Regions from separate parts of the Pseudomonas sp. P1_A1 genome, predicted to be linked through region 3. Evidence: predicted binding sites of a transcription regulator. Region 3 holds the regulator's gene; each other region holds the start of a gene.
What was found. The regulator sigma-54, encoded in region 3, starts transcription at its own class of promoters, with help from an activator protein. The targets are predictions, from matches to a motif close to ANTGGCATNNANNTTGCTNT.

Region 1 (8,316 bases), on a different contig from region 3:
GGCAGCGACTTTCCGTCGATGGATCAACAACCGCCGCTGAAAACGCTGATCCTGCAGCTCTGAAAATCCACACTAATAATCAGACAATTCCTATAAAGCGTGATTGCTTCGGAACCGCAAACGCATGCCATACTCCAAGGCACTCCGATTCCGACAGATGAAGCCACACATGCCCAAAGGATTGACTCGCGCTATCGGCGCCTTGTTAACAGCCCTGGCTCTATACAGCCTGTTGGGGTTTCTGATTTTGCCGGGCATCGCGTTGCGAGTTGCCAACCAGCAATTGGCCAACTACGCCACGACGCCCGCGACGATTCAGCGAATCGAACTCAACCCGTTCAGCCTTGAAGTGACTCTTTGGGGTTTGGTCATCGGCGAGCCGGGCAAGGAACAAGTGGGCTTCGAACGCCTGTACGCCAACCTGCAGATCGACAGTCTGTGGACCAAGGCGCTGCACCTGTCCGATATCGAACTGGACAAATCCAAGACCGAAATCCGCTTTAGCAAGGACGGCACGCTCAACCTGCTCGGGCTGTTCAAAATCCCCGCCAGCGAACCGACCCCGGTCGACCCGAACGCCAAACCCTTCCCGCTGCGGGTGGAGCGGATCAAACTGGCCGGCGGCTACGTGCACTTCGAAGATGCCCGGCCCAGCGAGCCGATCGAATTCCTCTACGACAAACTCGATTTCGAGCTGAAGAACCTCAGCACCCTGCCCGACGACAACGCCGACATGACCCTGGTCGCGGTCGGCCCGGCTGGCGGGCAGATCGACTGGACCGGCAATTTCAGCCTGACCCCGATCGCCTCTGAAGGTAAGCTGAAAATCACCGATGGCAAGATGAAATCTTTCTGGCCCTACGTGCGCGATGCTGTGCCACTGGTCCTGGAAAACGGCGTCCTGAACCTGAGCACCGACTACAAACTCAATCTGAACAAGGGCACTGAACTGCTGCTGAGCAACGTCGCCGTCAGCATCGCGCCTTTCGCCATCAAGGCTCCGGACGGCCGACCGCTGGCGAAGCTCGAACGGCTGGACATTAGCGACACCACCGTGGACCTGGCCAAGCAGCAAGTGGTGGTCGGCAAGATCCGCAGCCAGAAACTGGAAACCTGGGCCGCCCTCGAAGCCGATGGGCAACTCGATTGGCAAAAACTGTTCGCCAGCCAGCCGTCCAAACAGGCGGCCAAAGCCAACGCCGAACCCACCAGCACACCCGCGGCAGCCGATTCACCGAAGCCCGAACCGACTGCGCCGAGCAAGCCCTGGCAGGTACTGCTCAAAGACGTGCAACTGCGTAATTATCAGGTGCACCTGGCCGACCGCAAGGCACAACCCGCCGTAGCGCTGGAGCTCGGCCCGCTGAACCTGGACCTGCAGAATTTCGACAGCCTCAATGGCTCCCCTTTCAACCTCAAGCTCGATACGGGCGTGGGCAAGCAAGGCAAGATCATGGCGGACGGCACGGTCAATCTGGCCCCGATCAGCGCCAAACTGAACGTGCAGACCAGGGATATCGACCTGCGCGTCGCCCAGTCCTACATCAACCCGTTCATTCGCCTCGAACTGCGCAGCGGCATGCTGGGCAGTGATCTGGCGGTCGACCTGAAGAGCACCGAGCCGCTGGCGTTCAGCGTCACAGGTAAAGCCCAGATCGATCAGTTGCATACCCTCGACACCCTGAAAACCCGCGACTTCCTCAAGTGGCAGCAGTTGGTGCTCGAAGGCCTGAACTATCAGCACGGCGACAGCCTGTCGATCGATAAGGTCAACCTGTTCCAGCCCTATGCGCGCTTCATGATCAACGATGATCGCACCACCAACATCGATGACCTGCTGATCCCGCAACCGGCCGACTCCGGCGCCGCACCGACCAAAACCGCCGCAGCCAAACCGGCAGCCGGAAAAGAAAAACCGCTGGGCATCCACATCGGCGGCATTGCCATCAATGACGGTTCGGCAAACTTCGCCGACTTCAGCCTGACGCCGAACTTCGCCACGGCCGTCCAACAACTGAACGGGAACATCGGCACCATCGACAGCCGCCACGTAAAACCGGCCAGCGTCGACGTCAAAGGCAAGGTCGACCGCTATGCGCCGGTGACCATCAAGGGCTCGGTCAACCCGTTCGACCCGATGGCCAGCCTGGACATCGCCACCAGTTTCAAACGGGTGGAACTGACCACCCTGACGCCCTATTCCGGCAAGTTCGCCGGTTACCGCATCCGCAAGGGCCGGCTCAATCTGGATCTGCATTACAAGATCACCAATGGTCAGCTCCTGGCCGAAAACAAAGTGGTGGTCGAGCAGCTGCAACTGGGTGAAAAAGTCGACAGTCCGGATGCAGTAAGCCTGCCGCTGAAACTGGCGATTGCCCTGCTCAAGGATGTCGATGGGAAGATTTCCATCGAACTGCCGGTGAGCGGCGACCTGAACAACCCACAGTTCAGCATCATGCCGATCATCTGGCAGACCCTGCGCAATCTGATCGTGAAGGCGGCCGCGGCGCCGTTCAAAATGATTGGCGGGCTGGTCAGCGGCGGTGGTTCAGAGGACCTGGGTACCGTGGCGTTTGCACCAGGTTCAAGTGACTTGAACAAGGAAGCCGAAGCGACATTGATCAAACTGTCCCAGGCGCTCAAGGAACGTCCGGCCCTGCGCCTGGAAATCGAAGGCACTGCCGCCAAGAGCAGCGACGGCCCGCTGCTCGCCGAGCAACGCCTGGAACGGGAATACCAGTACAACTACTACAAAATGCTCCAGCGCCGCGGTGACAAAGTGCCGGCCCAGGCCTCCATGCTGGAAGTGCCGGACAGCGAGAAAGGCCCGCTGCTCGAAGGAATCTACCGCACGCGCCTCAAGATCCAGCCGCCCGCGGAATGGAAGGATCTGGGCAAGGAAGAACGCAACAAAAAAATGCGTGAAAGCGTGATCGGTTTCTGGAGCTCCAGCGAGGTTCTGTTGCGTCAGCTGGGCCAGGAACGGGCCAGCAGCATCAAGGACTATCTGGTGGACAAAGGACAGTTGGCCGATGACCGTGTGTACTTCATCGACGCCAACCTCGGTGAGGCCGAAAGCGATGGCCGCGTGGTGACGGCCATGCATCTGGATGCCGAGTGATGGGCGCGCAATGGCTTATGAGCCTGGCCCTGGTATTGGCTGCCGGCCAAGCCGCGGCGGCCGATACCCTGCGCTGCGGCAGTCAATTGATCAGCGTCGGGGACAGGTCCAGCGAAGTACTGCAAAAATGCGGAGAGCCCGTCGCCCGCGACCTGCTTGGCTACAAGCGCAGCGCCAATCGACGGGAAGAGTTTCAGGTCGAGGAATGGACCTACGGGCCCAACAGCGGGATGTACCAGTACCTGCGCTTTGAAGGAAACCGGTTGGTTCAAATCACCAGCAAACGCGGTAACTGAACTCGCTCCCACAGTTTTTTGCGTTGCTCCCAATAGAACAGGCCCCGACACGAATGTCGGGGCCTGTAACGGCCACGTCCATATGGCCTTTCGCATGAACTCTCAAAAAGCGACAGACGTATGACCTGGCCCGCCTGCCGCATCTTCTCCCGGTCCAGGCGAGAAGCCTTGCCTTACTCGGCTTTCAGGCCATCAGCGGACACCGCTTTGACGCCTTTGATTTTCTTGGCGATAGCCACGGCGGTTGCTTTCTGAGCGTCAGTCACCGCAACGGTAGAGGACAGCGACACGACGCCTTTGTTGGTTTCGACTTTGATATCAGTGCCTGGAATGCCTTTTTCGGTCACCAGGTCTGCTTTGACTTTGGTCGTGATCCAGGTATCGGAAGTAGCCTCTTTGGCTTTGGTCACCTCACCGGCGGCCAGCGTCATGGGAGCCTGGGTGGTCTGGGTGGTCTGTGCAAATGCAGCGCTGGTCATGGTCAAGGTCAGCGCGGTAGCAGTAGCGGCAGCGATAGCGAACTTCTTCATACGAGTAACTCCTGTTCTTCTGGAAAGTCTGCTGCGTGTCGTCTTGTCAGCAGGGTTACCAGAGAGAGTGCGAACGCTGTGCCAACTGCTCGATAAAAAATAAATACATATAAATCAATAATTTAGCAACAATGACAATTTTCGAAATCATGCAAAATGCATGACTCTGAAATTATCGACATGCAACATGCGGGTTTAACGCGGGCCTGAAGTCGTGAATTGCCGGTGGTTTTCGCGATCATCCAAATCGCTCCCAAATGCCCCATAAAAAAAAGCCCCGCGTCGTGAGAAGCGGGGCATTGTTTATGCCTGGTGATAGGGCTCAGGCGCCGGTGCAGCCTTTAGGGGCGTACTCCTGTAGAACCGTCGTGGCGCATGTCCAGCCACCGGCGAGGGTACGCGAAAGCGTAATGGTTTTGCTGAGCACAGGCCCTGGAGCATTGAGGATCGTGCAGCCAATAGTGCCCACACCGCTAGAGGCGGTACCCGATGCCGTAATTGTGCAATTACCTGTAGTCGCCGTACCGCCGATCAGGGCGAGGGTAGGATCGGTACCTTGATTGATAATGTCTTCAAAAGGGACTTTCAGTGCCGAGATTTCTGCCAGCGCTGCGGTAACCTTCGCTCGCGCCTGGTACTTCGAGTACTGCGGCAACGCAAACGTCGCCAGAATCCCGATGATCGCCACCACGATCAGCAGTTCGATCAGGGTAAAACCATTTTGATTTTTCATAGACAGGCTCCATGCATGAGTCGAAATCTCATGATCTGTAGAGGGTACAGCACAGCTCATGCCAAGTCGTATGCGCCCCTGCAGACTGGGCTCGGGATCACGACAAAGACCTTTCCTACTCCCAGGATCCGCACTTTCTGACACTTTTTGTCACCTCACCTCGGCTGGTTTGGCTCCACTGCTTGACTAGGCTATAAGTCATTAACCGCCTGTGTCCGGAATCCCAATGAATGACATTGCCCTTAGCGGTCTGGCCAAGCAATTGGTGCTGGCCGAGCTGATCACTGATCAAAGTGCGCAACAGGCTTATCAGCAAGCCCAACGCGATCGAGTCTCACTGGTCAGTTATCTGGTGCAAAACAAACTGCTGAAAAGCTGGCAGGTTGCCGAGGTGGCTTCGGAGCATTTCGGCATGGCCCTGCTGGACCTCAACTGCCTGGACAAAGACACCCAACCCAAGGGGCTGGTCAGCGAAAAACTGATCCGCCAGCACCACGCCCTGCCCCTCTGGCGACGCGGCAACAAACTGTTCGTGGGGGTTTCCGATCCGAGCAATCAACAGGTCATCAACGACATCCAGTTCAGTACCGGGCTGAATACCGAAGCCATCCTGGTCGAAGAAGACAAGCTCAGCGACGCCATCGAAAAATTCTTCGACAGCCACGCCACCGGCCTGGAAGAGATGGCCGATGTCGACCTCGACGGTCTGGACATCGAGTCGGTCGATGACCAGAAACAGGACGTCATCGCCGGACAGGACACCGATGACGCGCCCGTGGTGCGCTTCGTCCACAAGATGTTGCTCGATGCGATCAAGAGCGGTTCTTCCGACCTGCATTTCGAACCCTACGAGAAATCCTACCGCGTGCGGATGCGCACCGATGGCATCCTGCATGAAGTCGCCAAGCCACCAACGCAACTGGCCAACCGCATTGCTTCCCGGCTCAAAGTCATGGCCAGTCTCGACATCTCCGAGCGGCGCAAACCCCAGGACGGGCGGATCAAGATGCGCCTGTCCAAGAGCAAGTCCATCGACTTCCGGGTCAACACCCTGCCGACCCTGTGGGGCGAAAAAGTGGTGATCCGGATCCTCGATCCGTCCAGCGCGCAAATGGGCATCGATGCCCTCGGCTATGAGCCGGAGCAGAAAGACCTGTACATGGCCGCCCTCAAGCAACCACAGGGGATGATCCTGGTGACCGGGCCCACCGGTTCAGGCAAGACCGTGTCGCTCTATACCGGGCTGAATATCCTCAACACCGTCGACATCAACATCTCCACTGCCGAAGACCCGGTGGAAATCAACATGGAGGGCGTCAACCAGGTCAACGTCAATCCCAGGCAGGGAATGGATTTCGCCCAAGCGTTGCGCTCGTTTCTGCGCCAGGACCCGGACGTGATCATGGTCGGCGAAATCCGCGACCTCGAAACTGCCGAAATTGCCATCAAAGCCGCCCAGACCGGGCACATGGTGCTTTCCACCCTGCACACCAACAGCGCCGCGCAAACCCTGACCCGCCTGCACAACATGGGGATTCAGGGCTTCAACATCGCGACCTCGGTCAGCCTGATCATTGCCCAGCGCCTGGCGCGCAAGTTGTGCAGCCATTGCAAGAAACCCATCGAGATTCCCCGCGAGGCGCTGCTCAAGGAAGGCTTCCCCGAGGAACGCATCGGCTCGTTCACGATCTATGAACCGGTCGGTTGCGATCAATGCAACGCTGGCTACAAAGGGCGAGTGGGGATTTATGAAGTGGTAAAGAACACCCCTGACCTGCAACGGCTGATCATGGCCGAAGGCAATTCACTGGAGATCGACCTCCAGATGCGCAAGGACGGCTTCAACGACCTGCGCACCTCGGGCTTGCTCAAGGCCATGCAAGGCATCACCAGCCTTGAAGAAATCAACCGGGTCACGAAGGACTGAATATGGCGGTCAAAGCAGCGAAAATCAGCGTGTATGCCTGGGAAGGCACGGATCGCAAAGGCGCGAAAATGACCGGCGAGTTGACCGGACAAAATCCCGCGCTGATCAAGGCCCAGTTGCGCAAGCAGGGCATCAACCCGGGCAAGGTGCGGAAAAAATCCGCGGCCATTTTCAGTGCTGGTAAGCGCATCAAACCCTTGGACATTGCCCTGTTTACCCGGCAGATGGCGACCATGATGAAAGCCGGCGTACCACTGCTGCAATCGTTCGAGATTATCGGCGAAGGCTTCGATAACCCGAACATGCGCAAGCTGGTGGACGAGGTGAAGCAGGAAGTCGCCGCCGGTAACAGCTTCGCCGCGGCGCTGCGCAAAAAGCCCCAGTATTTCGATGAGCTGTACTGCAACCTGGTGGACGCCGGCGAGCAGGCCGGTGCCCTGGATACCCTGCTGGAACGGGTGGCGACCTACAAGGAAAAGAGCGAAAGCCTCAAGGCCAAGATCAAGAAAGCCATGACCTACCCGCTGGCCGTGGTGTTCGTCGCGATCATTGTGACCGGCATTCTGCTGGTCAAGGTTGTGCCGCAGTTCGAGTCGGTATTCTCGGGGTTCGGCGCCGAACTGCCGGCGTTCACCGTGATGGTCATCGGCTTGTCGGAGTTCATGCAGGACTGGTGGTGGATGATACTCGGCGTGCTGGCTGGGGGGATCTTCGGCCTGCGCCATGCCTTCAAGAATTCCCCGGGCTTTCGCGACCGGACGGACACCTGGCTGCTGAAACTGCCGTTGGTTGGCGCGCTCATGTACAAGTCCGCCGTGGCCCGATACGCCCGTACCCTGTCGACGACGTTTGCCGCCGGCGTGCCACTGGTCGAAGCCCTGGAGTCAGTGGCGGGCGCGACCGGCAACATCGTGTTCAAGCGAGCGGTGTTGCGCATCAAGCAGGACGTTTCGACCGGCATGCAGCTGAATTTTTCCATGCGCACCTCCGGCATATTTCCGACCATGGCGATCCAGATGACGGCCATTGGCGAAGAGTCAGGCGCGCTGGACGACATGCTCGACAAGGTCGCGAGTTTCTACGAGGCCGAGGTGGACAACATGGTCGATAACCTGACCAGCCTGATGGAGCCATTCATCATGGTGGTGCTGGGGGTTATCGTCGGCGGGCTGGTGGTTGCAATGTACCTGCCCATCTTCCAACTCGGCTCAGCGATCTGATATGTCCTTGAACGATTTTCTGAGCCTCAATCCGCTGGCCTTCGTGATTACCGCAGGGCTGATCGGCCTGCTGATCGGCAGTTTTCTTAACGTGGTGGTCTGGCGCCTGCCGAAAATGCTTGAGCGTGAATGGCGCCTGCAGGCCCATGACGTACTGGACTTGCCAGCCGAAGCCCCCGGCCCCACTTACAACCTGATACTGCCCCACTCCGAGTGCCCCCACTGTGGCCATCGGATTCGAGTGTGGGAGAACATTCCAATACTCAGTTATCTGTTTTTACGCGGGCGATGCTCGAACTGCGCGGCGCCGATCAGTAAACGTTACCCGCTGACCGAACTGGCCTGCGCCCTGCTGTCGGCGTTCGTCGCCTGGCATTTCGGTTTCGGCTGGCAGGCCTGCATGGTGCTGGTCCTGAGCTGGGGACTGTTGGCGATGAGCCTGATCGATGCCGAACATCAACTGTTGCCGGACGTACTGGTGATGCCGTT
Region 2 (11,794 bases), on a different contig from region 3:
AAGGCGAAATCGAGCATGGCGACGAAACCGGCGCCTTCCTGAATCAGGGCCGGCAACAGCTCCAGCACATCGGCGCGACGCATCAGGGTCGAACTGAAATTGCCGAGGAAATTCTTCGGTGTGCCTTCGAAAATCGCCAACATGTCATCGCCCTTGAGCAAGGCGTCGTTCGGCGAAAACCGGCAGTTGTCGACCCGTGGCGGCAGGATGAAGTTGCCGGCATCGCTGAGCATTCGCAAGGCAAACACCACATTCACGTCCGCGTGGTCAATCAGCACCTGCGCCTGCAATGCAACGCTCGGTGCGAACAGACGGTCGTCATCGCACAGCACTTTGATCAATTCGCCACGGGCTTCTTCCACGCAGCGCAGCACATTTTTCTGCAACCCCAGACGTTGCGGATTACGCAGGTAGCGAATCGGGTGAACCGGTTCAACGAAAGCATCGACAATGCCGCGAATTTCATCATCCGGCGAATCGTCACAGATGACGATTTCGACGTGCTCATAGGTCTGGGCGAGCGCACTTTCCAATGCCTGACTGAAGAAGCGCGGGTTAAAGGCGGGGATGACAATGCTGACGAGGGGGCGTTGATTCACGGCGGGAAACTCTCGAGCGGCGGGCCTCTGCCCTTTCAGGCAGAGGCCCCGGAACCGCTTGGAAAAAGACGGTTGGCAGCTCGGCGGACGCCGGCTCAGACCTTGTTGAACAGGCCCAACTGAGCAATTTTGCTGAAGGCCAGTTGCGAGGCCTGCAACATGGTCTGTTGCAAGGTCAGACGGGTCATCACCTCCGCCGGATCGGAATCGCGGATCGAGGATTGGGTCTGGGAATTGGCCAGTTTCAGGCTCTGGTTGGTATCGCTCTGGGTTTCCAGAGCCTGGCCACGACCGCCTACCGAACTCAAGGCACTGGACAACTGATCGATGCCGCTGGCCAGGTTGGCATTACCCGAAGCCAGTGCCGCTTGCAGTTTCTGAGTGGCGATCGGGTTGCCATTGGTCGGCGTATTCAGCGCGGTTTTCAACTGGCTCACGGTGTCCAGAATGTTCTGGGTTTCGTGAGTATTGACCGCAATGCTGAACTGATCGTTGGCAGCCGGCGCACCGCTCAGAGTAAAGCTCACACCCGATGCGGTGGCGACGCTGCCGGCCATGGTCCCGGTGGACACCGGCCTGCTGCTGGCCGTCAAAGGCGCTGCGTACAGTTCGAAGGCGGTGGCACTGGTGAACTTCAGGATCGCCGAACCGCCAGGAAAACTGGCGTGGTAATTCACCGGATTGGTGATGCTGCTGGCGGTGACCTGCGCCGTCGAAGGGTTGCTCGGGCTAGCGGTTGCGGTGAAGGTGTCTGGTTTGGCCGCCAGGGTAAAGGTGTGGCCGGGCAGCACGGTTGCCGCCGTATCACCGGTGCTCAGATTGATATTCAGGGTCAGCTCGACCCCGCGGAAACTGACGGCCTGGCCGGTCTTGCTGGCAGGATCGAATGCACCACCCTGGCTCGCTTCGGCAGTCACGTCGTTACCGACCGAGTCAGTGATCTTCAACTGCGTACCGCTGACGAAGTCCACGGTATACGGCTCGCCACTGCGGAACTTGCTGTTGTAGGTAACGCCCGACGACACCTGGCCATTGGACAGGGTCACGCGACCGTCATCCACCGCCGGTGCGGTCATGGTGACCTGGCTGCGGCTGGTGTTGATCGCCTGCTGGAACGCATCCCAACCGGTGCTGTTGGTGGCCATCGACATGGTGTCGCCGACCGCCAGGTCAAGCGTCACCTGGTCACCGTTGTAGCTGTAGGTGCCGTCGTTGTTGCGTGTGAACGGCACGGTATCACCCTTGGAGCCGGCGAAGATGTACTTGCCGTTCTCGTCCTGGCTGTTCATCAGGCTCAGCAATTGCTCTTCGATCTGCCCCAGCTCCGAGGCATTGGCCTGACGGTCGGCATCCGTGAAACCGGCGTTACCGGAGCTGACAGCCAATTCCTTGGCGCGCTGCAATACGTTGCCGATACTGGTCATCACCGCTTCGGTGGCCCCCAGGGTGGCCTTGATAGTGGTGGTGTTGGCCTCGTACTGATCAAGCATCGAAGCCTGCTGACCCAATTGCAGCAGACGCGAAGCGCCGACCGGATCATCCGCCGCGGTATTCACGCGAACCAGGCTGCTGGCCTCTTCGCTGCTCTTGACCACGTTGGAAAAGTTCTTCTGATAGTTGGCAGCAGAGGACTCGTAAAACTGGGCGGTAGAAATGCGCATGGGCTACGACTCCTTAAAGACTGTTGATCAGTGTGCTGAAGATTTCCTGCGCAGCCTTGATGATCTGCGAAGACGCGGTGTAGTACTGCTGATACTTGACCAGGTTGCCGGTTTCCTCATCGAGGTCGACACCGGACAACGAGTCGCGAGCGCCCTTGGCGTTGGCCAGAATTGCTTCAGTGGCAGCACTGTCGAGCTTGCCTTGCGCAGCCTTGGCGCCGACGCCTTCGACCAGTTTGCCGTAGGCGTCGTTCAGGGAAATACCGTTACTGGCCGAACCGGTGTCCACGGTCTGTTTGGTCTGCAAGGCGGCCAGTGTGGTGCCGTTACGATTGTCCAGCGAACCCGGCTGGCTGAGCGAAACGTTGATCGCGGTACCGTTGCCAGGCGAGCCGGCCACGGTCATGTCAAACGACACAGTGCGCTGCACGATCGGCGGTCCCGGATCATTGATCGCGGCACCGGTGGCGTCGACCAGTGGAATGGTCAGGCTCAGCGTATTGTTCTGGCCCGGCACGATGGTGCCGCTGCTGAGCGAGTTGCCTTGGGCATCGAGCATTTGGTAGGTCTGAGTCGTACCACCGGTCGCACCAAATACGATTTTGACCGGCGTCGAAGTCTTCAGGCCGTTCTGGATCGTGGTAGTGGTCGCTGTGTCGTAGACGTCGAACTTGGTGGTCAGGGTCGGCTGACCGCTGGCCGGAATCGTCAGTGTGCCGCTGCCGCCCGCGGCAATGGCCGCGCCCAATGGTGCCGCGATGGCCAGACGTTTGGAGTCGGTCATCTCGGTCTTGATGTTGGTCGCCGCGTTGCGGGTCGGGGTGATCTTGAACGTGTCGCCGGCGGCTGCGGTGCCACCGGAAAGTGTCATGGAGAAACCATCGATCACCGGCGGTGGCGTGGTCAGCGTGCTGAACGCGCCCATGGCGGTGCCTTCAGGCAGACGCTGCACGGTGTAGTTGGTGGCGCTGGTGAAGGTGACCTTGTAATCGTTGATGGTCAGCTTGCCGCTGTCCTCGATGCTCACATCGAAGTTGCCTGAGCCGGCGCTGTTGCCGACCGTGGCAACGCTGCGCTGAGCCATTTGCGCGGCAGTGTTGATGCTGTTGAACAGGTTCGAACCGAAGTCACCGTTCTTGTCGATGCCCTGGGCCTGGACGGTGTTCATCTGATCGGCGACGACCAGCGCCACACGCCCCAGCTCGTTCATGGCCGGGTCCAGCACGGTGCTGCGATAACGCAGCAAGCCGCCCATTTCGCCACCGGTCATCACCGAGGTGATGTCGATGGTGCTCGAACCGCGATTGAGCTGAATGGCCGAACGCGACGGGTCGTCTTTGCTCGGCACCACTTCCAGCTTGCTGGCGGTGCTGCCCATGACCAGCGGCTGACCGCTGCCCAGGTAAATATCGAGATTACCGTCACGCTCGAGCACTTGCGCCCCGGTGAAGGTGGACAACTGGCGCACGGTCTCGTTGCGCGCGTCGAGCAAGTCGTTGGGCTGGCCGCCGGCGTTGGAAACTTCGGAGATCTTCTGGTTCAACTGGGCCACGGTGGTCGCCAGTTTGTTGACCTGATCGGCCATGTTCTCCAGATTGCCGTTGATGTTCGCGTTCTGCGTGGTCAACTGGCTGGAGATCGAGTTGAACCGGTTGCTCAGGGCTTGCGCATCGCTGAGCAGCAGTTGGCGGGAAGCATCGTCGCCCGGTTTGGCGTTGACGTTCTGTACCGAGGCAAAGAACTTGGTCAGGGCGCCATTGAGGCCGGTGCCGCTGTCCGACAGCAAGGCATCGAGCGGGCTGATCTGCCCGGCGTAGGCAGCCGAGTCGCTGTTGAGCGAGGTGGTGGTTTGCAGTTGCGCATCGAGGTAGCTGTTGTACACCCGACGCACATCGGCCAGGGTCGTACCGGTGCCGATGTAGACATTGCCGAACTGATTCGAGGCCTTGCTGCCCTGCACGGTTTGCTGACGCGAGTAGCCTGCGGTGTCGGCGTTGGCAATGTTGTTACCGGTCACCATCAACGCGCTTTGGCCAGCGGATAAACCCGACATCCCGATGTTGAGCAAACTCATGATTCAAACCTTATGCCTTGTGCCTATAAAGGCGTAGTGGAAGCGCCCGCTGCAGCGTAGTTTTGGTAACTCGTCATCTGCTTGGCTATCTGCGAAATCTTGCTTGCGTAATCCGGGTCGGTTGCATACCCGGCTTTTTGCAACTCGCGTACAAACTGTTCTGGGTTATCGGCCGACTTCAGCACATCTTGATAGCGATTGTTGCTTTGCAGCAGCGTCACAAGGTCATGGAAACTGTCCTTGTACGAGGCGTAGGAACGGAACTCGGCCGTCTCCTTGACCATCTGGCCATTTCTGAATTCGCTGGTGATCGCCCGCGCCGAATCGCCCTTCCAGTTACCACTGGCCTTGATCCCGAACAGGTTGTGGCTACTGCTACCATCCTGGGCACGCATGACGGATTTGCCCCAACCGGTTTCCAGGGCGGCCTGTGCCACCAGGTAACGCGGATCGACACCGATACGGTCGGCGGCTTCTTTGGCCATTGGCAGCATGGTGTTGACGAATTCGTCGGCGGAACTGAAGGCTTTCTTCGCCGGCGCCAGGGGGATTTGAGCCATGGCACGACCATAAATCTGCAGGCGCCCGCTGGAGGTCGTATCCGTTTGCGAAGCCAGCCAATCGCCGTTGTACAGCGGGCCGGAACCGGTCGTGGTGCTCGGCGGCACCTGGATTTTGTTCTGCGTTGCGGTGGCGGTTGTCGCCGTGGTCGATGCTGACGGCACCAGCCCTGCGAGCAAACGGTCGGCCAGTTTCGGTGGCAGCGCCAGACGCCGCTGATTGATCAGCGCCATGTCGTTGCGGTGTGCGCCTTCGCCCGCCCCTGCCGGCGCCCTCACCGCGCGTGAAGCCCACAACGGGCGCTCGCCGTTGAGGCGCGACAGCGGCCCATTGGTGGCGACCGTACCGGCGGCAATCGGTGTTTCCACGGCGGCCTTCGCGGCGGCTTGCTTGGCGGCAGACGCTGCGGCGGCCTCACCCGGCGCCAACGGCTTGTTCTTCGACATCTGGCGCATCAGCACATCAGCCAGACCAATACCGCCACCTTCGCGGGACAGGGAAACGGCCAACTGCTGGTCGTACATTTCCTGGTATTGCTTGGCTGCCGGCGTGTTGAGCGGATTATCCTTGCCCAGCGCTTCGGTGGCCGAGCGCATGGACTTGAGCATTTCGCCGAGGAACAGCGACTCGAATTCCTGCGCCACTTTGCGCATGTTCGCATCGCTGTTCTTGTCGCCGACCTTGAGCTGATTCAAACGATTCAGGTCCGAGTAGGACCCCGAATCGCTGCTGCTGACCAGACCGCTTTTGCGCATATCCATGATCGCCGCCCTCAGATCACGATCAGGTCGGCTTGCAACGCGCCGGCCTGTTTCAACGCTTCGAGGATCGCCATCAAGTCACCCGGTGCCGCGCCGACCTGGTTCACCGCACGAACGATCTCGTCGAGGGTGGTGCCCGGACCGAACTTGAACATCGGCTTGGCTTCTTGCTGAGCGTTGACCCGTGAACGCGGCACGACCGCCGTCTGCCCGTTGGACAGAGGGCCGGGCTGGCTGACGATCGGGTCTTCGGTGATGGTCACGGTCAGGCTGCCGTGGGTCACGGCGGCCGGGGAAACCTTGACGTTCTGGCCGATCACGATGGTGCCGGTGCGCGAGTTGATGATGACTTTCGCCACCGCCTGGCCCGGGTCGACTTCGAGGTTTTCGAGGATCGACAAATAGTCGACACGCTGGCTCGGATCGAGTGGCGCGGTCACGCGGATCGAGCCGCCATCGATGGCCTGGGCGACGCCAGGGCCAAGCATGTCGTTGATCTTGTCGACGATGCGCTTGGCCGTGGTGAAGTCCGAACGGTTGAGGTTCAGGGTCAGGCTGTTGCCCTGATTGAAACCGCTCGGCACTGCACGCTCGACCGACGCACCGCCGGGGATGCGACCGGCTGACGGAACGTTGACGGTGATCTTCGAACCGTCACGACCTTCGGCATCGAAACCACCGACCACCAGGTTACCCTGAGCCACGGCGTAGACATTGCCGTCGATACCTTTGAGCGGCGTCAACAGCAAGGTGCCGCCGCGCAGGCTCTTGGAGTTACCGATGGACGCTACGGTGATATCTATCTGCTGACCCGGCTTGGCGAACGCTGGCAAATCGGCGCTGATCGACACGGCCGCAACGTTCTTCAATTGCACGTTGCCGGAACCTGCCGGCACCTTGATGCCGAACTGCGAGAGCATGTTGTTGAAGGTCTGCAGGGTGAACGGGGTCTGGGTCGTCTGGTCACCGGTACCGTTAAGCCCGACCACCAGGCCATAGCCGATCAATTGGTTGGAACGCACGCCGGAAATACTGGCGATGTCCTTCAGCCGCTCGGCTTGAACGTCGAAGGCTACGGACAGCAACAGGGCGCCCACCATCAGGTGTTTGAAGTTCAACATGCTCACCAGAAAAGCCACCTAGAAAGGGAACAGCGGGCTGAGGAAGAAACGGTCGAACCAGCCTGGCTGACTCGCATCGGCAAATGCACCGGTGCCCGAATAGGTGATGCGCGCATCGGCGACGCGGGTCGACGACACGGTGTTATCGGTGGCGATGTCATCGGCACGAACGAGGCCGGCAATCCGCACCAGCTCGTCACCGGTGTTGAGGGTCAGCCACTTCTCGCCGCGCACAGCGATGATGCCGTTGGGCAACACGTCGGCAACGGTCACAGTGATCGAACCGGTCAGGCTGTTGCTCTGGCCGGTCTTGCTGTCGCCCTTGCTTGCACGATCAGCTTTGTAGCCGGCGTTCAGGCTCAAGTCGTTGCCACCGATCGGGTTGTTGGTGGTCAGGCTGGAGCCGAACAGCGAGGTCAGACCGACACTGGTGTCGCTGGTCTTGTCGATCTGCGAGTTGGCGTTCTTGCTCGCCTGAGTGCGCTCGTTCAGGGTGATGGTGATGATGTCACCCACCCGGAACGCCTTGCGGTCGCTGTACAGGTTCTGTTCGAAACCGGCCTGGTAGATCGAGCCGTTATTGGCGGCAGCCGGCAGCGGCGTGCGCGGCAACACCGGGGCGTAGTAAGGGTCATTGGGCTTTGGCGTCGGACCGACGCACCCCGCCAGCGCGGCGACCCCACTCAGTGCCAGAACAGATACAAAGCGATTCATGACCCTACCTCACGGTGTTGCAGGCGACCTCATGGCCGCCTCATAGACTTGATTACAGATTCTGCGTTACGAACGAGAGCATCTGGTCGGCGGTGGAGATCACCTTGGAGTTCATCTCGTAGGCGCGCTGAGTGGTGATCATGTTGACCATCTCTTCAACGGTGCTGACGTTGGATGTTTCCAGGGTGTTCTGCAGCGTGGTGCCGAAACCGGCCAGGCCCGGGGTGCCGACTTGCGGCGCGCCACTGGCAGCGGTTTCCAGGAACAGGTTGTTACCCACCGCTTGCAGACCGGCCGGGTTGATGAAGTCGGCGGTTTGCAGGTTGCCGATCACTTGGGCGGCCGGGCTGCCGGCAACAGTGATGGACACGGTGCCGTCACGGCCAACGGTGAACGTCTGGGCGTTGTTCGGAATGACAATGGCCGGCTCCAGGGCGAAGCCGCTGGCGTTGACGATCTGGCCGTTGGAATCCAGGTGGAAGGTACCGTCACGGGTGTAGGACGTGGTGCCATCGGGCTGCAGGATCTGGAAGAAACCGCGACCGTCGATGGCCATGTCCAATGGCTGCTCGGTGGTTTGCAGGCTGCCGGCGGTGAAGTTTTTCTGGGTGCCGACGATGCGCACACCGGTACCCACTTGCAGACCCGACGGCAGTTCGCTGTCCTGGGTCGACTGGGCGCCTGGCTGGCGTTTGATCTGATACAGCAAGTCCTGGAACTCGGCGCGGTCACGTTTGAAACCCGTGGTCGATACGTTCGCCAGGTTGTTGGAAATGGTGGTGAGGTTGGTGTCCTGGGCGGACAGACCTGTTTTGGCAACCCATAGAGCCGGAAGCATTCGATTCTCCTCGTGCGCCTGTTTTACGGCGCGACGTTCTGATAATTAGCTGATCTGCAAGACCCGAGCCATGGCCTGGTCATCGTCTTTGGCGGTGTTCATCATCTTGATGTGCAGCTCGAACTGCTTGGCCAGCGCCAGTACCGAAGTCATTTCTTCCACGGCATTGACGTTGCTCGACTCGAGGAACCCGGACACCAGTTTGACGCCGGCATCGGCTTGCGCCGGCTTGCCGTCCTTGGTGTGGATCGAACCGTCCAGGCCTTTGGTCATGTTCTTGAAGTCCGGGTTGACCAGTTTGATGCGGTCGACTTCGGCCATCACCCGCGGGCCTTCGCCCATCGCGCGGATGCTGACGGTGCCGTCTTCGCCGACTTCGATCTGCTGCTCGGGCGGCACGGCAATCGGCCCGCCATTACCCATCACCGGCATGCCGTTACCGGCGCGCAACACGCCCAGGGCGTCAACGTTGAGGCTGCCGGTGCGCACGTAGCTCTCACCGCCATCGGGGTTCTGCACGGCGATCCAGCCGTTGCCTTGCACCGCGACATCGAGGTCACGACCGGTTTCCACCAGCGCGCCCGGGGAGAAGTCGGTGGCCGGACGTTCGCTCATGGCAAACGCACGCGCCGGAAAGCTGTCACCAAACACCGGCATCGAACGGGCCTGCTCCAGGTCCTTCTGAAAACCATTGGTAGAGATGTTCGCCAGGTTGTTGGCATGAGCCTTCTGCGCCAGTGCATTCTGGCTGGCGCCGGTCATTGCCACATAAAGGTACTTGTCCACACTCTTTCCTCTGCATGCCGGACGTTTGCCGCCCACCGCTGTACTGCTGAGCCATAAGCAATTTGCAGACCAACTTTTTTCTGGCGGCGCCGGGCCCGGCAAACAAAGGACTTGAGGGGTTTAGAGGGGATTGGGGGAATGTATCGAAGACGAAAAACCGGCGGTGTTATGCCGCTTCGCGGCAACAAAGCAAAAGATCTCTGATCGTTCCCACGCTCCGCGTGGGAACGATCAGTCACAGGTTTAAACACCCGGCTCTTTGCCGACCTCATACTCCCGCAACTTATTGGCAATGGTGGTATGGGAAACCCCCAACCGCTTGCCCAGTTGCCGACTGCTCGGATACTCGGAATACAAGCGCTCCAACACCGCTTTCTCGAAGCGCCCGACAATCTCGTCCAGCCCGCCCTCGAGGGAGAAATCGCCAAGCGGCTGACGCACGCCGTAGTCCGGCAGACGAATGTGCTCGGCTTTGACCGTGCCGCCCTCGCACAGGGAAACCGCCTGAAACAAAACGTTTTCCAACTGCCGCACGTTACCCGGCCAGTGATAGTGACTGAGCCGTTCCATCGCCGCCGGCGCCAGTTTCGGCAGCGGGCAACCGATCTGTCGACTGGCCTGATCGAGGAAGTGCTCCACCAGCGGCGCCAGGCCGTCGAGGCATTCGCGTAGTGGCGGGATGTGTAGCGAGAGCACGTTCAAGCGGTGGTACAAATCCTGGCGAAATTCACCGCGAGCACACAGCTCGGACAAGTCCACCTGAGTCGCGCAGATCACCCGCACATCCAGATAGACCTCTTCATCGCTGCCGACACGACGGAAGCAACCGTCCTGCAGAAAGCGCAGCAATTTCACCTGCAAGCGCGGGCTCATTTCGCCGACGCCATCGAGAAACAACGTACCGCCCGCCGTCAGTTCCAGAAGCCCAAGCTTGCCTTCGGCCCGCGCCCCTTCGAAGGCGCCGGGGCCGTAGCCAAACAATTCAGTCTCGGCCATGGACTCTGGCAGGCCGGCGCAGTTGAGCGCCATCAGCGGTGATTGCCCACGCGGGCTCGCCAGGTGACAGGCCCGCGCCAGCAACTCTTTGCCGGTGCCGGTTTCGCCTTCGATCAATAGCGGCGCATCCAGCGGTGCCATGCGCCGCGCTTCGCGAACCACCGCCGCCATCACTTTCGAGCTTTGGAAAATGCTGTCGAAGCCGCGCAACTCCTGTTTACGCACGTTATAGATGCGCTCGCCCACCCGGTCCGCCCGGTGCAGCGTCAACACCGCACCGGCCATGGCCTCGCTTTCGTCATGCTCCGATTGCAGCGGCGCGATGTCGGCGAGAAACACGTCGCCCTTGACCTTGACCCGCAAGCCGTTGATCCGCGACTTGTTGGCGCGCACCAGTTCCGGCAAGTCGAAGTCTTCGGCATACCGCGACAACGGAATCCCCGGCACCTCATCCACCCGCACCCCGAGCAACTGCGCCGCCGCACGGTTGGCCGCGACGATGGAGCCGCCCATGTCGATCGACAGCACCGGAAACTCCAGGGCACCGAGCAAGGCATTGAGCTCCATATGCCGACGCTCGCTGGGCATCAGCCCTACACGCTTGACGCCGAATACCCCGCCAATCGCCTCGAACTTCGGCCGCAACGCCTGGAACTGAATGTTGATCAGGTTCGGGCAATGCAGATAGATCGCATTGCCATGCTCACCGCCCACCTCGCCGCGAGCGACGTTGATCCCGTACTCGACCAGCAGGTTGAGAATGTCGCGCAGGATACCGATGCGGTTCTGGCAGTGGACTTTGATACGCATATAAAGGCTCGTAACAGGGGTGATCGAGGCCCGACGCAAGGAAATTTCTGCGCGAACGCCAAGTTAGTCGTCAAGATTATGTGACACCCGTGATCCATTTCAAACACGGAAATATCAATACTTACGCTACAGCAGCAAAACCGTAACGAATACTTTACAAAAAGCTTGGGCTTTTCCTACATAAGCCGCGGATCACCTGCTGCAAAGTCGCACACCTTGGCGTATCTCTAATTCCAGAGCAGGACATAAAACAAGAACGTATCCCCTAGCAGGAGAGCAGTATGAAGCAGACGCAATACGTGGCTCGCGAGCCCGATGCGCAAGGTTTTATCGACTACCCCGCTGAAGAACACGCGGTGTGGAATACGCTGATCACTCGCCAACTGAAAGTGGTCGAGGGTCGTGCATGCCAGGAATACCTGGACGGCATTGAAAAACTCGGTCTGCCCCACGACCGCATTCCGCAACTCGGTGAAATCAACAAAGTCCTCGGTGAAACCACCGGCTGGCAAGTTGCCCGAGTGCCCGCGCTGATTCCCTTCCAGACCTTTTTCGAATTGCTGGCGAACAAGCAGTTTCCGGTAGCGACCTTTATTCGTACCCGCGAAGAACTGGATTACCTGCAAGAGCCGGACATTTTCCACGAGATCTTCGGCCACTGCCCGTTGCTGACCAACCCCTGGTTCGCCGAATTCACCCACACCTACGGCAAACTCGGCCTACAGGCTTCCAAGGAAGAACGCGTGTACCTGGCGCGCCTGTACTGGATGACCATCGAGTTCGGCCTGGTCGACACGCCGCAAGGCCTGCGCATCTATGGCGGCGGCATTCTGTCCTCGCCGAAAGAAACTGTTTACGCCCTGTCGGACGCAC
Region 3 (11,794 bases):
GAGGATGGTCGGATCGGTGTCCTTGACCTTCACACGCCCGCCGGTGACCGCTGCCGCCACCAGGTAGGTGCCGGTCTCGATACGGTCAGGCATCACTTTGTAAGTGGTCGTGTGCAGACGCTCAACGCCATCGATGGTGATGGTGTCGGTACCGGCACCGGAAACCTTCGCGCCCATGGCGTTCAGGAAGTTCGCCAGATCGACGACTTCAGGCTCGCGAGCGGCGTTGGCCAGAACGCTGCGGCCCTTGGCCAGAGCGGCCGCCATCATGATGTTCTCGGTACCGGTCACGCTGACGGTGTCGAAGAAGAAGTGCGCACCGCGCAGGCCGCCTTCAGGGGCCTTGGCCTTGATGTAGCCGCCTTCGACGTCGATGACCGCGCCCATGGCTTCAAGACCACGGATGTGCAGGTCAACCGGACGCGAACCGATGGCGCAACCGCCAGGCAGTGCAACTTCGGCTTCACCGAAACGGGCAACCATCGGGCCCAGTACCAGGATCGAGGCGCGCATGGTTTTAACCAGTTCGTACGGCGCGATCAGGGTCTTGATGGTGCGTGGGTCGATTTCGACGCTGAGTTTCTCGTCGATCACAGGCTCGATGCCCATGCGACCGAACAGCTCGATCATGGTGGTGATGTCGTGCAGGTGCGGCAGGTTGGCCACGGTCACCGGGCCATCGCACAGCAGGGTGGCAGCCAGGATCGGCAAGGCAGAGTTCTTTGCCCCGGAGATGCGGATCTCGCCATCAAGACGAGCGCCACCAGTAATAATCAATTTATCCATAAGAATCTCGACGCCCTTGGGCTCAGGTGCGCTCGGCCCAGGCCGCGCTGCTGAAAAATTTCATAGTGACCGCATGGATGCTGCCATCGACAATCCACGGGTTCAAATGGGCATAGACCTGCTGCTGACGCTTCACCGGGCTTAACGCCGCCAGTTCATCGCTAATCACGTTCAGTTGGAAATTGCAGCCTTCGCCTTCAACTTCCACCTTCGTGTTTGGCAGCTTTCCTTCAAGGAAGCTCTTCACTTCTACGGCCTGCATGCTCAACCTCAATCGGCGCCCTGTGCGCGCGGGTCGGACATCATACAAAAAAGCCCCGCGCCTGCGAACCCCGCGAAGCAGGACTCTGACGGGGGGCTTCTTTATAGATGCGGTTCAGGGGTGCGCCAACAGCTCGGTCAATTCGCTGACCTGAGCGATTTTGCGCATGTCTTCGGGCATCTCGCGAATGCTCAAGGCCTTGCCGGCCACCTGAGCATCGCGCATGAAACACAGCAGCAGCGACAAGCCGACGCTGCTGGACTTCTCCACCGCGGAGCAATCGACCACCAGCGCAGGCGCCTTGCTGGACTTGATCAGCGCCTGACCCTGCTTGCGCAGGTCCGGGCCTGTCCGGTAATCCAGCACGCCGCTGAGCAGCAGCTCGCCGGTTTCGCTCATGCGAATGGCCGACTCACTCATTGGGTTTTCTTCTCAACAGCTTTTTCGGTGGTTTCCTTGGCTTTGGCCACTTCCCCGGCCCAGCCATTAATGGTCTTGTCCAGGTCGTTGCCATTGCGCTGCATCGCATCAGCGAACTGATCGCGGAACAGCTTGCCAATGTTGATGCCGTTGATGATGACGTTACGCAGCTTCCATTCGCCGTTGATCTTTTCAAGTGTGTAAGACACAGGATAGATAGAGCCGCTGCTGCCTTTGACCTTCATGTCAACGCTGGTACGGTCTCCCGATTCATCCTTGGCAGGCTCAACAGTGATGCCCTGGTTGTTGTATTCGAGCAATGCGTTGCCATAAAACTGGAACAGGCCTTTTTTGAAGTTCTCGACAAACTTCTGCATCTGCTCGGGCGTGGCTTTGCGCGAATATTTGACCGTCATGATGCTTTTGGAAATGCCCTCGGCATCCACCACAGGTCCGACGATGGTGTTCAGCGCCGTATAAAAGTCTTGTGGATCCTGCTTGTACTTCTCTTTATTGGCCGACAGGTCGGCGAGCATCCGGGTCGTGGTGTCCTGAACCAGATCGTGCGCCGACTGCGCCGCCACGGCGTTAGCCATCAACGGCAAGGCCGCGAGCAATATCAACAGGCCACGTCGTAAGATAGAGATCATTCAAAAGCTCCTCATTTGGCGTCTTTGCTAACGGTATTGAGCAGAAATTTACCGATCAGGTCCTCGAGCACCAGCGACGATTGCGTGTCGTGGATGGTTCCACCATCCTTGAGCAGGGCTTGTTCCCCGCCCACGCTGATACCGATGTATTTCTCACCCAACAGGCCAGCGGTCAGGATAGATGCAGTGGAGTCAGTCGGCAGATTATCTACGCGCTTTTCCAGTTGCATGGTCACCCGACCGGTGAAGCTGTCGCGATCCAGATCAATCGCCGTGACCTTGCCGATGGTCACACCGGCCATGGTCACTTTAGCTCTGACCGTCAAACCGGCGATATTATCGAAATATGCATAAAGTTTATAAGTATCGGTGCTCGGGCTCGGGGACAGGCCACTTACCCGCAACGCAAGCAACAGCAAAGCCAGAATGCCAGCCAGCAAGAAAAGGCCGACACCGATTTCCAGGGTGCGGTTTTGCATCAGAAATCTCCAAACATCAAGGCGGTCAGAATAAAGTCCAGGCCGAGTACCGCCAAAGAGGCGTACACCACGGTCTTGGTAGTGGCACGACTGATCCCCTCGGAAGTGGGCTCGCAGTCATAGCCTTGGAATACGGCGATCCAGGTCACGACGAAGGCAAAAACGATGCTTTTGATAATGCCGTTAAGCACATCGTCGACAAATGTCACGCTGTTTTGCATGTTCGACCAGTAGGAGCCTTCATAGACACCCAGCCAGTCGACGGCCACCCACGAACCGCCCCAGATACCCACCACGCTGAAAATCATCGCCAGCACCGGCAGGGAAATGAAGCCGGCCCACAGGCGCGGGGCAATGATGTACTTGAGCGGGTCGACCCCGATCATTTCCAGGCTGGACAGTTGCTCGGTGGATTTCATGTTGCCGATTTCGGCGGTCAGCGCCGAACCCGCACGCCCGGCGAACAGCAAGGCCGTGACGACCGGCCCCAGTTCACGCAGCAGTGTCAGCGCAACCATCTGCCCGACCGCCTGCTCCGAACCGTAACTCGACAGGATGTTGAAGCCCTGCAGCGCCAGCACCATGCCGATGAACACCCCGGAGACCACGATGATCACCAGGGACATCACGCCAACCGAATGCAGTTGCTTGACCAGCAGGCCAAAACTGCCGCCGATGCCGCCGCGACCGAGCAAGGCATGAAACAGGAACAGCGCCGAACGCCCGAACACCGCCAGCACATCGATACCGGCGTGGCCGAAACGGCGTACTCTTTCTATTAATGAAATCTTGCGCATCAGCGCTTCCCCAGAAGATCTGCGCGGTAATCCGTCGCTGGAAAGTGGTATGCGACCGGGCCGTCGGGTTCGCCAGTCATGAACTGGCGAATCCGTGGTTCCTGCGAATTCATCAATTCCTTGGGTGTGCCCTGCCCCAACACTTGCCCGTCACCCACCACAATGATGTAGTCGGCGATGCTCGCGGTCTCGGCCAGATCGTGGGAGACCACGATGCTGGTGATGCCCAGCGCATCGTTGAGCAGGCGGATCAGGCGCACCAGCACGCCCATGGCGATCGGGTCCTGGCCGACAAAAGGCTCGTCGTACATGAGAATTTGCGGATCGAGGGCAATCGCCCGGGCCAGCGCGACTCGACGTTTCATGCCGCCAGACAATTCGTCAGGCATCAGGTCAATGGCGCCACGCAAGCCCACGGCCTGCAGTTTGAGCAGGACAATGTCGCGAATCATTTCTTCCGGCAGCGCGGTATGAACGCGCAACGGAAAGGCGACGTTCTCGAACACATCGAGATCGGTAAACAGTGCGCCGCTCTGAAACAGCACACCCATCTGCTTGCGCGCATCGAACAAGTCGCTGCGCGACAACGTTGGCAGGTTCTGGCCATTGACCCAGACTTCGCCGCTGGTGGGGCGCAATTGGGCCCCCATCAACCGCAACAGCGTGGTCTTGCCACACCCGGAAGGCCCCATGATGCCGGTGACCTTGCCGCGTGGTATGCGGATATCGATGTTATTGAAAATGCTGCGCGCACCGCGCTTGAAGGTCAGTCCCTTCAGCTCGACCGCGTAGGCGTTATCGGCACTCATCTAAACTCCTTGCGATGCAGCCTCTCACTCGGACGCCTGGCTTTCAAACGAAAGCACATACCTCCCCGGGCAGGCCGAACTGGCGGCGAACTATATCACCGCAAAGGCCAAGCGCCCAAGGCCCAAGCCGGGCACGTTCAGCAACATGACCACCTGAAATCATCTATTTAGAGGGTTTCGGTAACAAGGAATGACAAACCGCGACGAACTTGCGTGAGGGTTTTGATCATTATCGTTATAATCGCCGCCTTTTCATCAGACAATACGATTTCTGACATGAGCCAATCCAGCGACCTGATTCAATCTGCACAACGTACCATCCGCCTCGAACTGGAAGCCGTACAAGGCTTGCTGCCCCATATCGACGCAGATTTCGTACGCGCTTGCGAGATGATTCTGGCCAGCAAAGGCCGCGTAGTCGTGGTCGGCATGGGCAAATCGGGGCACATCGGCAACAAGATTGCCGCCACCCTGGCCAGCACCGGCACTACGGCGTTCTTCGTGCACCCAGCCGAAGCCAGCCACGGCGACATGGGCATGATCACGCGTGACGACATCATCCTGGCACTGTCGAACTCCGGCTCCACCAATGAAATCGTTACCCTGCTGCCACTGATCAAGCGCCTGGGCATCAAATTGATCAGCGTCACCGGCAATCCCGACTCGGCGCTGGCCAAGGCTGCCGAGGTCAACCTCAACGTTCACGTCGAGCACGAAGCCTGCCCGCTGAACCTGGCGCCAACCTCATCGACCACCGCCGCTCTGGTGATGGGCGATGCCCTGGCGGTGGCGCTGCTGGAAGCCCGCGGTTTTACCGCTGAAGATTTCGCCTTTTCCCACCCAGGCGGCGCACTTGGCCGACGCCTGCTGCTGAAAGTGGAAAACGTCATGCACGCCGGGCAAGAGCTGCCGCAGGTTCAGCACGGCACCTTGCTCAAGGACGCATTGATGGAAATGACCCGCAAGGGCCTGGGCATGACCGTGGTTCTGGAGGCCGACGGTAAACTTGCCGGGATCTTCACCGACGGCGACCTGCGTCGCACCCTGGACCGCAGCATCGACATCCACAGCGCCACCATCGAGCAGGTCATGACCGCCCACGGCAAGACCGCACGTGCCGAGATGCTGGCTGCCGAGGCGTTGAAAATCATGGAAGACCACAAGATCAACGCATTGGTCGTGGTCGACAGCGAAGACCGCCCGGTCGGCGCCTTGAACATGCACGATTTGCTGCGCGCTGGAGTAATGTAATGAGCACGGACCTGCTACAACGCGGCAAACAGATCAAACTGGCGGTATTCGACGTCGACGGCGTGCTGACCGACGGGCGCCTGTACTTCCTCGAAGACGGCAGCGAATTCAAGACCTTCAACACCCTCGACGGCCAAGGCATCAAGATGTTGATGGCAGCCGGCGTGCAGACCGCTATCATCAGCGGACGCAAGACCCCGGTGGTCGAACGACGGGCCAAGAACCTCGGCATTCCACACCTGTTCCAGGGACGAGAAGATAAGCTGGTGGTGCTCGACGGGCTTCTTGCCCAACTCAACCTGAACTATGAACAAGTGGCCTACCTCGGCGACGACCTGCCGGACCTGCCGGTGATTCGCCGCGTAGGCTTGGGCATGGCCGTGGCCAACGCCGCCAGCTTTGTGCGCGAGCACGCCCACGGCATCACCCAGGCCCGTGGCGGCGAGGGTGCCGCGCGCGAATTCTGCGAATTGATCCTGCGCGCCCAGGGCCGCCTCGATGCGGCCAACGCCGCATACCTGTGAGCCCATCATGCTGAGCAAAAAGATTCGCAACATCCTGATATTCGGTTGCATCGCGGCGCTATTCGCTGCGGTCGGCTACTGGAATATCAGCCCGGAACGCTTCCTCGACAAGCCAGTGGCGCATGTCGATGAAACCATGATCGACTATTACGCCACCAACGCCCACAGCGTGCAGTACCTGCCGGACGGCAAATTGCAGTATGAAATGACATCCGACAAGGTCGAACACCTGAAGGCGACGGAAGTGACGTTGCTGTCCAACCCTGACCTGAACATGTTTCGCGGCACCGAATTCCCCTGGCACGTCCAGAGCGAACACGGTGAAGTCAATCCGGACGGCACCCAGGTCGAGCTGATCGACTCGGTACGTATCACGCGTTTCGACGAAAAAAACCGTAAAACCCTGATTACCACCACCCGTATGACAGTGTTCCCGCAGCAGCAATATGCGCAGACCGATCAACCCGTTAGAATCGACGGCGCCGGCGGTGTATCGACAGGCAACGGAATGAAAGCGTACTTGAAAGAAAGCAGGATACACCTGCTATCGAACGTAAGAGGACAGTATGAGGCTCGTTAAAACCCTCCCTATTTTGCTCGGTCTGAGCGCAGCACTGGGAAGCGTGAGCGCCTGGGCTCTGCCGACCGATCAAGCGCAGCCTATCCGCATCCAGGCCGACGACGCCCAGCTGGACGACAAGAATGGTATTGCCACCTATAAAGGTGACGTGATCATCACTCAGGGCTCGATGAAGGTCACCGGCAACACCGTGACCATCACTCGCACCCCGACTGGCGACATCGACGTGGTGACCTCGGTGGGCAACCTGGCGTACTTCGAGCAATTGCAAACAGCTGGCGACACCAAGCCTGTTCAGGGTTGGGGCGTGACCATCCAATATCACGCCGCGCAAAACCGCGTCGTACTGATCGACAAGGCCAAAGTTGTCGACAAGGACAACAACACCACCCAGGGCGAGAAAATCGTCTATGACACGGTCAAGAAACTTGCGAGCGCCGGTCGCGCCACGGGTAACAAAGTCACCGAGACGCGTCCGCGCATCGACATGGTGATCCAGCCGAAAAAGAAAACCGACGAGCAAAAGGCCCAGTAATGGCAACTCTGAAAGCTCAGCATCTGGCCAAGAGCTACAAGAGCCGCCAGGTCGTGCGTGACGTCAGCCTGTCCATCGACAGCGGCCAGATCGTCGGCCTGCTTGGCCCCAACGGCGCCGGTAAAACCACCTGTTTCTACATGATCGTGGGCCTGGTACAGGCCGATCAGGGTCGCGTACTGATCGATGACCTGGACGTCAGCCACCAGCCGATGCATGGGCGCGCGAAGGCCGGTATCGGTTATCTTCCGCAAGAAGCGTCGATCTTCCGCAAGCTGTCGGTGACCGACAACATCATGGCCATCCTCGAGACCCGCAAGGAGCTCGACAAGGCCGGTCGCCGCAAAGAGCTGGAAAGCCTGCTGCAGGAATTTCACATTCACCACATCCGCGACAGCCTTGGCATGAGCCTGTCCGGTGGTGAACGCCGTCGGGTGGAAATCGCCCGGGCACTGGCCACCAACCCGAAATTCATCCTCCTCGACGAACCCTTCGCCGGCGTGGACCCGATCTCGGTGGGCGACATCAAGCAGATCATCCATCACCTCAAGGCCAAAGGCATTGGCGTGCTGATCACTGACCACAACGTCCGTGAAACCCTGGACATCTGCGAAACCGCCTACATCGTCAACGATGGCCAGCTGATCGCTGAAGGCGACTCCGCCACCATCCTGGCCAATGAACTGGTCAAGGAAGTGTATCTGGGCCATGAGTTCCGCCTGTAAGCGCTGAGGTGCCTGGTCAGTCGCCTCGGTGCTCGTCTCAATAAAAAATCAATAGTTTTTTATTGTTACAGCGCTCTAGGCAAACACTTCAGTTTCAGGCATATAATTTGCTTATGTTTGGCGCTTCGGCGCCCTGTAGTGGATGGCGCATGTGCGCCGGCGAATAAGGTGTTAAGCCCCTGCCATGAAACCATCGCTAGTCTTGAGAATGGGCCAGCAGCTGACGATGACACCGCAGCTGCAACAGGCCATCCGCCTGCTCCAATTGTCGACCCTGGACCTGCAACAGGAAATCCAGGAGGCCCTGGAGTCCAATCCGATGCTCGAACGCCAGGAAGAAGGCGACGACTTCGATAATGCCGACCCCTTGGCCGACAAAGCCGAACAGCAACCCAACGCCGACATTCAGGAACCCTCCTACCAGGAAACCGCCCCGACGGTGGATAACCTTGAGGAAGGCGACTGGAACGAGCGCATTCCCAACGAATTGCCTGTCGATACCGCCTGGGAAGACGTCTACCAGACCAGCGCCAGCAGCCTGCCGAGCAACGATGACGACGAGTGGGATTTCACCACCCGTACTTCGGCCGGTGAAAGCCTGCAAAGCCATTTGCTCTGGCAACTGAACCTGGCACCGATGTCCGACACCGATCGCCTGATCGCCGTGACCCTGATCGACTGCATCAACAATCAGGGCTATCTGGACGAAACCCTCGAGGAAATCCTCGAGGCCTTCGATCCGGAACTGGACATCGAACTGGACGAAATCGAAGCCGTCCTGCACCGCATCCAGCAATTCGAGCCCGCCGGTATCGGCGCCCGCAACCTCGGTGAATGCCTGCTGCTGCAACTGCGCCAACTGCCCGCCAAGACCCCTTGGCTGACCGAGGCCAAGCGCCTGGTCACCGATTACATCGACCTGCTCGGCAGCCGCGACTACAGCCAGCTGATGCGCCGCATGAAGCTCAAGGAAGACGAACTGCGCCAGGTGATCGAACTGGTCCAGAGCCTCAACCCGCGCCCGGGTTCGCAAATCGAGTCCACCGAAGCCGAGTACGTCGTTCCCGACGTGATCGTGCGCAAGGACAACGAGCGCTGGCTGGTGGAGCTGAACCAGGAGTCGGTACCGCGCCTGCGGGTCAACGCCCAATACGCCGGCTTCGTACGCCGCGCCGATACCAGCGCTGATAACACCTTCATGCGTAATCAGCTGCAGGAGGCTCGCTGGTTCATCAAGAGCCTGCAAAGCCGTAACGAAACCCTGATGAAAGTGGCCACCCAGATCGTCGAGCATCAACGCGGCTTCCTGGAGTACGGCGACGAGGCCATGAAACCGTTGGTGCTGCATGACATCGCCGAAGCGGTGGGCATGCACGAATCGACGATTTCACGGGTGACCACGCAAAAATTCATGCATACCCCACGGGGCATCTATGAACTGAAATACTTTTTTTCCAGCCACGTCAGCACCTCCGAAGGCGGTGAATGCTCGTCCACGGCGATCCGCGCGATCATCAAAAAACTGGTTGCCGCGGAAAATCAGAAAAAGCCGTTGAGTGACAGCAAGATCGCTGGTTTACTGGAGGCACAAGGCATTCAGGTGGCTCGCCGCACCGTCGCCAAGTACCGCGAATCCCTGGGAATCGCGCCTTCGAGCGAACGCAAGCGGTTGATGTAGAGCCACGCCACAGCGTTCCAGTGGTAGATCATCTGATCTACCGCTTTATGCACTGGCAACGAAGGAGAAGCTGTATGCAAGTCAACATCAGTGGACACCAACTGGAAGTGACCGAACCTCTTCGCACCTACATCGGCGAAAAACTCGAACGATTAGAGAGGCATTTCGACAAGATCACCAACGTGCAGGTCACGATGACGGTCGAAAAGCTCAAGCAGAAAATCGAAGCCACACTGCATATTCCCGGCAATGAGGTGGTCGCTAACGCGGAACATACCGATATGTACGCAGCGATCGACGCACTGACCGACAAGCTGGATAAACAACTCAAAAAGCATAAGGAAAAGACCCAGAGCCTCCTCCAGGGCGCGACCGGTCGTTAACACTCCCAACCCATGATCCGACTTGAAAGCATCCTGACCCCCGGCCGTTCCCTGGTGAACGTGCCGGGCGGCAGTAAAAAGAAAGCCCTCGAGCAAATTGCCAACCTCATCCATCGCGAAGTGCCGGATCTGGCCATGCAGGATGTCTTCGAGAGTCTGGTCGCCCGTGAAAAACTCGGTTCCACCGGTTTTGGCAACGGTATCGCCATCCCCCACTGCCGTCTCAAGGGCTGCGTATCGCCCATCAGTGCCTTGATGCACCTGGATGCACCCATCGATTTCGACGCCATCGACGGCGCCCCGGTTGACCTGCTGTTTGTACTGCTGGTCCCGGAAGCAGCCACCGATGCGCACCTGGAACTGCTACGCCAGATCGCCAGCATGCTTGATCGCAAGGAGGTGCGTGAAAAACTGCGCAGCGCCCTAAGCAACCAAGCTTTGTATCAGGTTGTCCTGGACGAGCAAAACGGTCACTAATCATGCGCCTGATCATCGTCAGCGGCCGCTCCGGCTCAGGTAAAAGCACTGCCCTCGATGTTCTCGAGGACAACGGCTACTACTGCATCGACAACCTGCCTGCCGGTCTGCTGCCGGAACTGGCCGAGCGTGCGCTGATTCATACCGAACTGGCACAACCGCTGGTGGCGGTGTCCATCGATGCGCGCAACTTGCCGAGTCATCTGTCACGGTTTCCCGAACTGCTGGAAGAAGTCCGCAGCCGGCATATCCAGTGCGATGTGCTGTACCTGGACGCCGACGAAGAAACCCTGCTCAAACGTTTCTCGGAAACACGCCGTCGTCACCCGCTGAGCAGCGCCAATCGATCGCTGGCGGAAGCGATAGAGGACGAAACCAATCTGCTGGGGCCGATCGCCGATCTGGCCGACCTCAAGGTCAACACCACCAATCTGAACCTGTATCAGTTGCGCGACACCATCAAGCTGCGCCTGCTGAATCAGCCGGAGCCCGGTACTGCGTTTCTGGTGGAGTCTTTCGGGTTCAAGCGTGGCATGCCGGTGGACGCCGATCTGGTGTTCGACGTGCGCTGCCTGCCTAACCCTTACTGGAAACCGGAGCTGCGGGCACAGTCCGGGCTCGATCAACCAGTGGCCGACTACCTGGCGGCGCAGCCGGATGTTGAAGAGATGTTCCAGGACATTTCCTCCTACCTGCTCAAGTGGCTGCCCCGCTTTGCCGCCAGTAACCGCGCCTATGTCACCATTGCCATTGGTTGCACCGGCGGGCATCACCGCTCTGTCTACCTGACCGAACGTCTGGGCCAGGTCCTGCAACAATCCCTGAAGAACGTCCAGGTTCGCCACCGCGACCTCAGCTAAAGGATTCACATCGCGATGCCTGCTCTGGAAATCGAAATCATCAACAAGCTGGGCCTGCATGCCCGCGCGTCTGCCAAATTTGTCGGAGTCGCCGGTCAGTTCAAGGATTGCACGATCAGGGTAGGACGAACGCCAGAAACCGCAGTCGACGGCAAAAGCATCATGGCCATGATGATGCTGGCTGCTGGCAAGGGCACCAAAATCCACCTGAGTACCGAAGGCGAGCAGGCTGACGAGGCGCTGCAGGCATTGGTGAAGTTGATTAACAATTACTTCGACGAAGGCGAATAAACAGCAACAGATCGCAGCCTTCGGCAGCTCCTACGGGCTGCGATCCAATGACCCAAAAAACGCGCCACCCGATGGGGTGGCGCGTTTTTTTTGTGCAGCAATCGCAGCTTAGCTGCCCGCCACCGTCATCCGCTCGATCAACACCGAACCGGTGCGAATGTTGCTGCGCAATTCCAGGTCATTACCGACCGCAATGATCTGCTTGAACATGTCGCGCATGTTGCCGGCGATGGTCACTTCCTGGACCGCGAACTGGATCTCGCCGTTCTCGACCCAGAAACCCGCCG

Region 1: the regulator sigma-54 is predicted to act here: its motif matches at 4,727-4,746, upstream of AC1D2Q_RS19420 (pilin).
Region 2: the regulator sigma-54 is predicted to act here: its motif matches at 9,170-9,189, upstream of AC1D2Q_RS16835 (flagellar basal body rod protein FlgF).

What each region holds. Positions count from the first base shown of each region.
Region 1 is NZ_JBFTZE010000013.1:35,475-43,790, forward strand. It holds gene AC1D2Q_RS19400 (class I SAM-dependent rRNA methyltransferase) at 1-63, shown strand, start outside; gene AC1D2Q_RS19405 (DUF748 domain-containing protein) at 125-3,121, shown strand; gene AC1D2Q_RS19410 (DUF2845 domain-containing protein) at 3,121-3,417, shown strand; gene AC1D2Q_RS19415 (BON domain-containing protein) at 3,591-3,947, opposite strand; gene AC1D2Q_RS19420 (pilin) at 4,270-4,680, opposite strand; gene pilB (type IV-A pilus assembly ATPase PilB) at 4,907-6,607, shown strand; gene AC1D2Q_RS19430 (type II secretion system F family protein) at 6,610-7,827, shown strand; gene AC1D2Q_RS19435 (prepilin peptidase) at 7,829-8,316, shown strand, end outside.
Region 2 is NZ_JBFTZE010000010.1:135,211-147,004, reverse strand. It holds gene AC1D2Q_RS16870 (glycosyltransferase) at 1-599, opposite strand, end outside; gene AC1D2Q_RS16865 (flagellar hook-associated protein 3) at 695-2,260, opposite strand; gene flgK (flagellar hook-associated protein FlgK) at 2,274-4,334, opposite strand; gene flgJ (flagellar assembly peptidoglycan hydrolase FlgJ) at 4,358-5,656, opposite strand; gene AC1D2Q_RS16850 (flagellar basal body P-ring protein FlgI) at 5,668-6,777, opposite strand; gene flgH (flagellar basal body L-ring protein FlgH) at 6,796-7,491, opposite strand; gene flgG (flagellar basal-body rod protein FlgG) at 7,544-8,329, opposite strand; gene AC1D2Q_RS16835 (flagellar basal body rod protein FlgF) at 8,375-9,115, opposite strand; gene AC1D2Q_RS16830 (sigma-54-dependent phenylalanine hydroxylase transcriptional regulator PhhR) at 9,359-10,921, opposite strand; gene phhA (phenylalanine 4-monooxygenase) at 11,203-11,794, shown strand, end outside.
Region 3 is NZ_JBFTZE010000024.1:57,041-68,834, forward strand. It holds gene murA (UDP-N-acetylglucosamine 1-carboxyvinyltransferase) at 1-786, opposite strand, end outside; gene AC1D2Q_RS26725 (BolA family protein) at 809-1,048, opposite strand; gene AC1D2Q_RS26730 (STAS domain-containing protein) at 1,163-1,468, opposite strand; gene AC1D2Q_RS26735 (MlaC/ttg2D family ABC transporter substrate-binding protein) at 1,465-2,118, opposite strand; gene mlaD (outer membrane lipid asymmetry maintenance protein MlaD) at 2,130-2,597, opposite strand; gene mlaE (lipid asymmetry maintenance ABC transporter permease subunit MlaE) at 2,597-3,394, opposite strand; gene AC1D2Q_RS26750 (ATP-binding cassette domain-containing protein) at 3,394-4,203, opposite strand; gene AC1D2Q_RS26755 (KpsF/GutQ family sugar-phosphate isomerase) at 4,480-5,454, shown strand; gene AC1D2Q_RS26760 (KdsC family phosphatase) at 5,454-5,978, shown strand; gene lptC (LPS export ABC transporter periplasmic protein LptC) at 5,986-6,558, shown strand; gene lptA (lipopolysaccharide transport periplasmic protein LptA) at 6,545-7,093, shown strand; gene lptB (LPS export ABC transporter ATP-binding protein) at 7,093-7,818, shown strand; gene AC1D2Q_RS26780 (RNA polymerase factor sigma-54) at 8,003-9,496, shown strand; gene hpf (ribosome hibernation-promoting factor, HPF/YfiA family) at 9,571-9,879, shown strand; gene ptsN (PTS IIA-like nitrogen regulatory protein PtsN) at 9,892-10,356, shown strand; gene rapZ (RNase adapter RapZ) at 10,359-11,216, shown strand; gene AC1D2Q_RS26800 (HPr family phosphocarrier protein) at 11,232-11,507, shown strand; gene pmbA (metalloprotease PmbA) at 11,616-11,794, opposite strand, start outside.